Regions from separate parts of the Gallibacter sp. Marseille-QA0791 genome, predicted to be linked through region 1. Evidence: predicted binding sites of a transcription regulator. Region 1 holds the regulator's gene; each other region holds the start of a gene.

What was found. The regulator HrcA, encoded in region 1, represses chaperone genes, less so after heat shock. The targets are predictions, from matches to a motif close to TGTTAGCACTCNNNNNNNNNGAGTGCTAACA.
Region 2: ACQY69_RS01965 (Hsp20/alpha crystallin family protein) is a predicted target of HrcA. The motif match lies at 1,948-1,978, and genes of this name have one in related genera.
Region 3: htpG (molecular chaperone HtpG) is a predicted target of HrcA. The motif match lies at 1,162-1,192, and genes of this name have one in related genera.

Annotation. Positions count from the first base shown of each region.
Region 1 is NZ_CBCPMH010000001.1:804,641-807,925, reverse strand. It holds gene addA (helicase-exonuclease AddAB subunit AddA) at 1-1,354, shown strand, start outside; gene hrcA (heat-inducible transcriptional repressor HrcA) at 1,440-2,489, shown strand; gene grpE (nucleotide exchange factor GrpE) at 2,476-3,057, shown strand; gene dnaK (molecular chaperone DnaK) at 3,091-3,285, shown strand, end outside.
Region 2 is NZ_CBCPMH010000001.1:406,382-409,666, forward strand. It holds gene ACQY69_RS01955 (ABC transporter ATP-binding protein) at 1-201, shown strand, start outside; gene ACQY69_RS01960 (ABC transporter permease) at 188-1,399, shown strand; gene ACQY69_RS01965 (Hsp20/alpha crystallin family protein) at 2,069-2,521, shown strand; gene ACQY69_RS01970 (DnaJ C-terminal domain-containing protein) at 2,600-3,285, shown strand, end outside.
Region 3 is NZ_CBCPMH010000001.1:434,290-437,574, reverse strand. It holds gene htpG (molecular chaperone HtpG) at 1-1,141, opposite strand, end outside; gene ACQY69_RS02095 (PLP-dependent aminotransferase family protein) at 1,280-2,689, opposite strand; gene ACQY69_RS02090 (pyridoxamine 5'-phosphate oxidase family protein) at 2,824-3,285, shown strand, end outside.

The sequences.
Region 1 (3,285 bases):
GAGGATATCTAACCTGAGGCTCCTGGTGGAAAAGGCGGGGCAGTTCGAGCAGAACAGCCACAGTGGCCTATATGGCTTCATATCATATATCGAAGCAATGAAAAAGAACAACATATCCATAGGGGAGGCCAAGGTACTGGGAGAGGGAGAGAATGTCGTGAGAGTCATGACAGTCCACAAGAGCAAGGGTCTGGAATTCCCCATCGTCATCCTGACCGGGATGGGCCGCATGATAAGATACCGAGGGGCAGGGACATCCACGGTCATGCACAAGGATCTGGCTCTCGGGATGCCCCATGTGGATCTGGAAGGCAAATGGCACAGGAAAACTTTGCTGCAGCGTGTCATAGAGGCGAAGAAAGCAGAGGAGGAGCTGGAGGAAGAAATAAGGATACTTTACGTGGCCATGACGAGAGCCATGGATCAGTTATTGCTGACAGGAACGGTGAAGGATCCGGAGAAACTGGAAGAGAGCGGAGGAAAGGCCGGATCTTTCCTGGAGATGATCTATGCGCCGATGAAAGAGGCAGGAGAGACGATAGAAATACACAGAGGTGGAGCAGGCGCTGTTCTTCAGGCGAGACAGGCGGTATCGGATATCCATATGGCAGATATATTCGACAGGAGCCGGAAGGAGCGGAACGAGGAAGCGATCCAGCTGATAGATGAAAGGCTTTCATTTATATATCCGTATGAGGATGCTGCTGGCGTTAAGTCAAAATATTCCGCTACTGAGATGAGCAGAGCAGGACTTTCGGAGAGAGACAGGAGGATAACGGCGGCTGACTTCATGCGGCCTGATTTTTCCGTGGAAAAGAAGCAGCTGACGGCAGCCCAGGCAGGGACGGCAATGCATCTGGTGATGGAAAAGCTGGATTTCAGACAGGCGCTGTCCCTGGGAAAGGGATACATCCGCCAGGTGGCCGAAGAGCTTCACAGGGATCAGCGGCTGTCTGACGAGGAGATGGAAGCCGTGGATATAGATAACATCGACGCCTTTTTCCGTCAGGACGTGGGAAGGCGGGCCGCGACGGCGGAAGTCATGTACAAGGAACGGGAATTCATATCCAGCCGAAGGATAAAGGGAGCGGAAGTCATAGTCCAGGGTATGATAGACTGCTATTTCCAGGAGGATGACGGGCTGGTCCTCATCGACTACAAGAACACTCATGCGGACGGCGAAGCGGATGAAGAGGAGACAGTCAGACGGTACGAAGGCCAGATGAGGATATACGCGGAAGCTCTTGAGGAGGCCGGCGGCAAAGCTGTGAAGGAAGCTTATCTGTATCTTTTCGGTCTGAAAAAATTCATTCCTGTAAAAATCGCGGAGCAAACAAAAATTTTTTTCAAATAAGTGTTGACATTGATGACATGCAGTGGTAAATTTAAACTGTAGTTAGCACTCGGAGATAAAGAGTGCTAACAACGGGAGGTCGAAGATGAATTTAAGCGAGAGAAAACTGAAGATATTACAGGCTATCATAGCTGACTTCATCAGGACTGCCGAACCGGTAGGGTCCAGGACTATATCCAAGAATTATGAATTGGGTGTCAGTCCCGCGACCATAAGAAACGAAATGTCGGATCTGGAGGAGATGGGTTATCTGACCCATCCTCATACGTCATCGGGCAGGGTGCCTTCCGAGAAGGCATACAGGCTTTATGTTAACGAGATGATGAAAAAGCGTGAGCTGACGGAGGAAGAAAAGGATGCCATAGCGGCACAGCTTCACAGCAATGTGTCCGAACTGGAGAAGATAGTCCAGAGGGCAGCCCATATATTGTCTGAGATAACCAATCTGACGGCCTTCGCCATGACGCCTAAACAGGATCAGGACACACTCAAATATGTGAACCTGCTTCCTGTGGACGAGCACACGGTAGTGCTGATGATCGTCTCGGAAAGCGGCCGGGTATCCAATACGTCGGTACACATGAACAGGCCTGCTTCTGAGGAGACACTGAGGATACTGGCCAAGATGATGACATATAATTATCGAGGCAAGACGCTGAGTGAAGCGTTGACTTTTGATATCATAAAGTCATTCAAGGCGGATGCTGAATCGATGGCGATGTTTGAAAACGAGATCGTTCCTAATTTTATCAAGACGTTGGAAGACATGCTCAATGTCAATCTGTATATGGATGGACTTACCAACATATTCTCCATCCCTGAGTATAACGACCTTGATAAGGCGAAGGTTTTCCTGGAAATGGTCAGCAGGAAGGAGGATTTCACCAGGACCCTGATAAACAGGGAAAACGGAGTGATAATAACCATAGGGAACGAGAACCAGAATGAGCTGATGCAGGATTGCAGCCTCATCACGGCAACCTATCACGTAGACGGCAAGATGGTGGGCAAGATAGGAGTGGTAGGACCTACGAGGATGCGGTACGGTGAGGTTACCTCAGTCGTTGAGTACCTTACGGATAACATAAGCAGGGCATTTATGATCACGGAAGGAGACGAGGATGACAAAGATTGACGCGGAAGATATAAAGAAAGAAAAGACGGAAGAGGCCGGGGCTCAGGAAAACGCTTCCCAGGATGTGAAGGATGAAGACGCCCGAAAAGGGCAGTCTGAAGGCACGACCGGTGAGAAAGCTGAAGAAGCAGAAGCCTCTCCCGATAAAAAAGACGCTGATGAAGACAGCGATACCAGATACCTGCGGCTTATGGCTGATTTTCAGAACTATAAGAAGCGGGTGGAAAAAGAAAAGACAGATCTTTATTCATACGCCAATGAGAAGCTGATAACCGAAATGCTGGAGGTGCTGGACAATTTTGAGAGAGCGCTGGGACAGGATGAAGCGGGAGACGGCTTCAAAGAGGGTATGGAAATGATATTCAAGCAGCTCAGGAACGTACTTGAAAAGTCCGGCCTGGCTGAGATCGCAGCGCTGGGAGAGGAGTTCGATCCGAACTTCCACAACGCGGTGATGAAGGAGGAAACTGAAGAATACGAAAGCGGCAAGGTTTCCGGCGTTATGCAAAAAGGCTATACCCTGAACGGGAAGGTGATCAGACCGTCCATGGTAAAGGTCGCAGACTAGCTTTCGAAATCATATATTGAGGAGGAAAACAAAATGGGAAAAGTAATAGGAATCGACTTAGGAACTACAAACTCGTGCGTAGCGGTTCTTGAAGGGGGAGAACCTGTAGTAATAGCTAACGCGGAGGGAAACAGGACCACGCCATCGGTAGTGGGATTTGCCAAAAACGGTGAAAGACTGGTAGGCGAGACAGCCAAAAGACAGGCCATCACCAATCCGGAGAGAACG
Region 2 (3,285 bases), 400 kb from region 1:
GTTGTGGAAAGTGAAGATGTCGCGGCGATGATGAAGCGGTTCCGGATCTCCAACATGAGATCGGAAGGTCGGAAGGTAAGGCTCAGAGTCATCTCTCTGGCAAGCCCTCTGGAGGGGGCGGTACCGGTGAGAGCGTCACTGGAGGACGCGTTCCTGTATTACTTCGGAGAAAAGGCAGGTGGGAAAAATGCTGAGATTTGAAATAAAGAAGATATTTTCAAGGACGAGGAACAGGGTGGCCGTCGCGTTCCTTCTGGTTGTCCTCGTGGTTGTGAGCATGCTCACCGTAAACATGGTGGAATATACCGATGAGAACGGGGAATCTTCCACCGGTATCGCGGCGGCCCGGGAGCTGCGGGCGGAAAAGAACTCCCATGCCGGATACATAACGGGAGATGTGCTGGCTGAGGCAGTGAGAGAGAATGATGCCATCAACAGTTCTCCGGAAGCTCTGTCAGATGATATCCGGCAGCAAAATATCGCCTATGGGGAAAAGCAGGGGATAGAAGATATCCTCTCCTTGATAAACCAGGCTTTCAGTCCGTGGCGCGAATACAATTACTATGCGGCGGATAGTGTCACAGAGGAAGAAGCGCGGACAGTATACGACAAGAGGATATCCAATCTTGAGGATGTGTTGGACTCAGGCCAGGAGACGGTCAATGCAGACGAGAGAGAATATCTGACAGATAAATACAGAGAGTTGGAGACGCCGTTCTATTACGAATACTTCGATGGCTGGTCAGCTCTTCTGATGTACGGTAATACCTATATCCTCATACTGGCGCTGGTGACGGGATGTTTGACGGCAGGGATATTCTCCGATGAGTTCAGGTTGAAGACTGATTCGGTCTTTTTTTCGACGAGATTGGGACGGAGCGGAGGAACGCGGGCCAAGCTGGCAGCAGGAGTAATCATCGCAACGGGCGTCTACGTGACCTTTTCCATTCTTTATACGTTCATCGTATTGGCAGTCCTGGGCGCTGACGGGGCCGGCTGCCCTATACAGCTGGATCTGTGGAGAAGCAGCTACAATATCACTTTCTTACAGGCATATTTGCTGATGGTGCTGGGAGGGTACATCGGCACTTTGCTGACTGCTCTGCTGGGGATGCTGGTCTCCGCGGTGACACGGATGACGACGGCAGCCATCATCGTACCGTTCATCGTGCTGTGCGCGGTGCCGTTCCTCAGCAGGATAGTTACACTGAGCAAGCTCTTTGCCCTGTTTCCCGATAAGCTGATGCAGGTATATACCAATCTGTCCGACTTCGATTTCGTGAAAGTGTTCGGACATGTGTTCGAGACGGCTACCGTCATCATACCGCTTTACGGGATGATCTGCCTGCTGCTCCTGCCACTGACATATTTCATCTACAGGAAGGCGGAGCTGAGGTAAGAAAGAGATTCTTCACTCCATCGTTCATGGTGCTCCTGCGGCAAAAGATACCGGAGGAAAGGGCCGTTCATCAGGATGGGTTGCGGCCAGTTGCCTATAAGTCGTGTTTTATTGCCGTTATAGGCATAATGCACCATGTTTGGAAGGGACTGTCGGTGTCGATATGCCTAAAGTACGTGTTCTGATGTCGTTATTGGCATAAATACCGACTATCATCAGGGGAAATATGCTAAATGACGTTCGTTATTCCGGTTATTTGGCATATCGACTCCTGAATGCCTGTGTGAAAGAAGGTGAATATGCCAAAAGAAGGGGATATCAAATGATTATAGGCATATCAGACTGGACGGTGAGAGGACGGTGACACTACTTTGAACTTTTGTTACCAGAAAATGCAGAAAAGCAATCAGAACGTCCGGAAAAACAGATATTAAGTTTAGAGAAAATTGGTGTCAAATTGGTGTCAAACCTAAGAAAAATGACAATTTCAAGGGTGAAAAATGCTTGCAAACCGTTGATTTTACAAGAGGTGCAAAAAATTCAAAAAAAATTAGCACTCACCTATTGACAGTGCTAACAAAAGTGCTATAATATAATCAGAACAAAGGAAAAGGGTTCTAAAGAGGTTAGAGATTTTAAGAGATTACAAATCGGAAGGAGCGATGACATATGATGATGCCAAGAATTTTTGGAGAAAGCTTGTTTGATGATTTTATGAATGACTTTGGATTTTCGTCATTCCCTAGTGTTGAAAAGAGGTTGTACGGCAAGCACGGACAGAATCTGATGAAGACGGATGTGAAGGATAAGGATGGCTGCTACGAGATCGATATCGACTTGGCGGGGTTCAAGAAGGACGATATCAAGATGGAGCTGGAAAACGGTTACCTGACGGTAAGCGCATCCAAGGGAATGGACAACGACAAGAAAGATGAGGACGGCAACTACATCAGGCGTGAACGTTATGCGGGCAGCATGAGCAGAAGCTTCTATGTAGGCGACCAGGTCACGGAAGATGATATCCATCCTAAGTATGAGAACGGAGTTCTTTCCTTCAGCGTTCCGAAGGAAGAGGCTAAGAAAATCGAAGACAAGAAACGTTACATCTCCATAGAGGGATAGTAATAGAGACGTGTATGTACCCCGTGGGATGCTCCTGCGGGGTATTGTCATATAGACAGAGCAGCGAGGTGATGAGCGATGGCGGCAAAAAGGGATTATTATGAAGTGCTCGGACTCAAAAAAGGCGCTTCACAGAATGACATAAAAAAGGCTTACAGAAAGATGGCCAAGAAATATCACCCCGATACCAATGCGGGTGACGCCAAGGCGGAGGAGAAGTTCAAGGAGATTTCCGAGGCGTATTCCGTGCTGAATGATCCGGAGAAGAAGAAACTCTACGACCAGTTTGGACACGCGGCTTTCGACGGAAGCGCGGCGGGAGCAGGCGCGGGAACCGGTCAGGGAGGCTTCGGCGGGTTTGACGGCTTCAGCGGCTTTGGCGGGGGCAATGGAGGCAATTACAGGGAGTACCACTTTGAAAGCGGCAACATGGACGACATCCTGAAGGACATCTTCGGCGACGGATTTTCAGGAGGCTTCTCGGGAGGCCATTCGTCGGGCTACAGCGGATTTTCCGACGGATTTTCAGGAGGCTTCGGCGCCAGGAATTTCAGACAGGACGGAGCGGATGCGACGGCTGATATTGACGTATCTTTCAACGAAGCGGCTTTCGGGTGTGATAAATATATAAATATCAAGGATCCATCTACGGGGAAGAACAGCTCCATCAAGGTCCATATACCGGCAGGCATAGATACGGGCCAGAGTGTAAGGCTCAAGGGCCGAGGGGCTCCGGGAACAGGCGGTGGAAAGAATGGCGACCT
Region 3 (3,285 bases), 370 kb from region 1:
TTTCTCTGTCGGTCTTGAGCATGGCGAGCAGCTCGCTCTTTATCTTCTTTTCCAGCCTCTGAGCGATAGCCTTGAGCTGCCTGTCATGCTGAAGCATTTCCCTGGAAATATTGAGAGACAGATCCTGGGAATCCACCAGTCCCTTGACGAAGCTGAAATAATCAGGCAGCAGATCCGGGCATTTATCCATGATCAGGACGCCTGATGAGTAAAGCTGCAGCCCCTTTTCAAAATCCTTGGTATAATAATTGTACGGCGCCTTGCCCGGTATGAACAGCAGAGCCGTATAGCTGACTACGCCCTCCACATCGGTATGGATGACCTTTGCCGGATCGGTATAATCGTAGAACTTGTCTTTGTAAAAGTTATTGTAATCCTCTTCTGTTATCTCGCTCTTGGTCTTCTTCCACAGCGGCACCATGCTGTTGAGGGTCTCCAGCTCGCTGTAGGTCTCATATTCCTGGTCTTCCGGTTTCTTCTCCTCGTCTCCCGGCTTGATACGGTGTTTCTCCACCATCATCTGTATCGGATATCTGATGTAATCCGAATACTTGGTCACCAGACCTTTTATCTTATAAGTATCCAGATATTCGCTGTATCTCTCGTCATCAGTATCCTCTTTGAGCTTCAGAGTTATCTCAGTGCCGTTACCATCCTTCTCAGCCTCCGTTATGGTATAACCGTCGGCGCCGGAGGATTCCCACAGATATGCCTGCTCCTCGCCATAAGCTCTGCTGAGCACGCTGACCCTGTCGCTGACCATGAAGGCCGAGTAAAAGCCAACGCCGAACTGACCTATGATATCTATCTCATCCTTGTTGTCCATCTCAGACTTGAAGTCGAGAGAACCGCTCTTGGCGATGGTACCCAGGTTCTTTTCCAGCTCCTCTCTGGTCATCCCCATGCCATTATCGATTATCGTCAGTGTCCTGTTCTCAGTATCGGCTTCTATCCTGATAGAAAAGTCATCTCTGGATATGCCTGTGTCACCCTCTGTCAGGCTGTGATAATACAGCTTGTCTATGGCGTCGCTGGCATTGGAAATAAGCTCTCTGAGGAATATCTCTTTATGGGTATAGATCGAATTGATCATCAAATCTAACAGTCTCTTTGATTCCGCCTTGAATTGTTTTTTGGCCATTTCAAATCTCTCCTTCCGATTATTAGCACTCATATTGTTTGAGTGCTAATAATATAATACGACGTTTTTCGATGAAAATCAAGTGGTATTGGAAATTTTTTATCCCGACGGCGCAAAAAACAGCCTGTACCGCTGCCGTCACCGCAGTTCCCAGACCTCCGCCAGTTTTTCCATGACGGGCTCCAACGCATCCGCCGGGATCGTCGGGAATCCCAGCAGCAACTGATTGGCCGGACAGTTTTCACGGCATACATACAAAGCTCGCGTATCATAGAGACGTATCCCTGCCGCTTCCGCCCTTTCCAGAAGCTGATCCAGCGAAAAACGGCTCTCCACTTCCATCAGTATGTGTATCCCTGCGTCTCCGCCGGATATCTTCACTTTACCGCCCATTACCCTTTCAGCGGTTTCCATGAGGATATTCAGCTTTCTCCTGTAGGTAGTCCTGAGCCTGTTGATATGACGCTGATAACTGCCGGAAGCGATGAAATCGGCCAGGGTCAGCTGGTGAAGAGTATTGACCTGGCTGTTGTATCGCTGGTAATATCCCATGAACCGCTCCATCAGCTCCTGAGGGAACACGATATAGGCTGTCCGCATCACGGGAGCAAGAGACTTGGAAAAAGTCCCTGTATATATGGTCCTTCCACGGGTGTCCAGAGCCTGCATGGCCGGTATGGGATTAGTCAAATACCTCAGCTCACTGTCATAGTCGTCCTCGATCACGTATGAATCCGTATCCTCGGCCCACTGAAGCAATTGCCGTCTCTTGGCGATGGACGTTACAGCCCCTGTGGGAAACTGATGGGAAGGTGTCACGTAAAGAAGAGCTGAGCTGAGAACTCCAAGAGGTTCCAACACTATACCGTCTTCTTCCACAGGGACCGGATCGATCTCATATCTGTGGTTCTCAAATACCTTTCTGATACCGTCATAACCCGGTTCCTCCATGATGAACCGCTTGCGGCCTCCCTCAAACATATTTGCTATCATCTCCATGGAATGCTGCTGACCGCTGGTGATGACGATCTGAGACGGATCGCACTCCACATCCCTGGCAGCCCTCAGATACCTGGCGATCTCCCGGCGGAGAGAAAGTTCTCCTGTTCTGTCGGGATATCTCATGACACCGGTCGCCTCCATCTGGCTCAGCGCATTGTTAAGGCTCCTCCTCCACTGTTTGTACGGAAACACGCTGTTGTCCATAGAACCATAGGAAAAATCGTATCTCACATGAAGCTGATCCTTTCTTTCCTCATCGCCGCCTCTGGCGCACTCGCCCGTCTTCTTTTTCCCTGACCCGAAATCAAGCGGTATGGAGCTGACTACGAATCCACTTCTCGGCTTTGCCTGTATATACCCTTCCGCTGTCAGCTGCTGATACGCTCTGTCTACTGTATTGCGGCTCACTGACAGCTCTTCAGCCAGCGACCTTGTAGGCGGCAGTGTCTCGCCTGCTTTCAGAGCACCTGATAATATCTCATCCACCAGCTCGCTGTATATCTGCTCATACATGGGTTTTTCTCTGCCCTTTTCTACATATATCACTCCTGCCTCCTTTTGGCGCGCTGTCTGTCCGGGACTTTGGCACCTGAAAAAAGTCCGTATCTGGCTCTTTTTTATGATCCAGTTTTATTGTATCCTTATCTCATCAAAACCACAAGATGAAAAGGAGGAGACCTATGAAAAAAGATATGAGACGAAACGAAAAGGCCATATCACGCGACGAATGCGTCCAGGTGCTGGATACGGCCGAATACGGAGTCCTTTCCACCGTGAGCACTGACGGCACACCCTACGGGACGCCTCTCAACTTTGTATACTGCGACGGTGCCGTCTATTTCCACTGCGCGCCTGAGGGCCACAAGATAGAGAATATACAGCACAACAGCAACGCATGTTTCAATGTGGTGGATTCAGTGGTGTTGATGCCTGAGAAATTCAATACACAATACAGATCTGTGACTGTCTTCGGCACCGTTGCGATCGTCGAAGACAAGAAGGAAAAAATGACCGCTATCACCTCCATCGCTGCGAAGCTGAGCCCTGCTTTCGCTGAGGAAGCCGCCGCATATATCAAGTCAGCTTTCGACGACATCCATATACTCAAGCTGACCATAGATCACATGACCGGAAAAGCTACC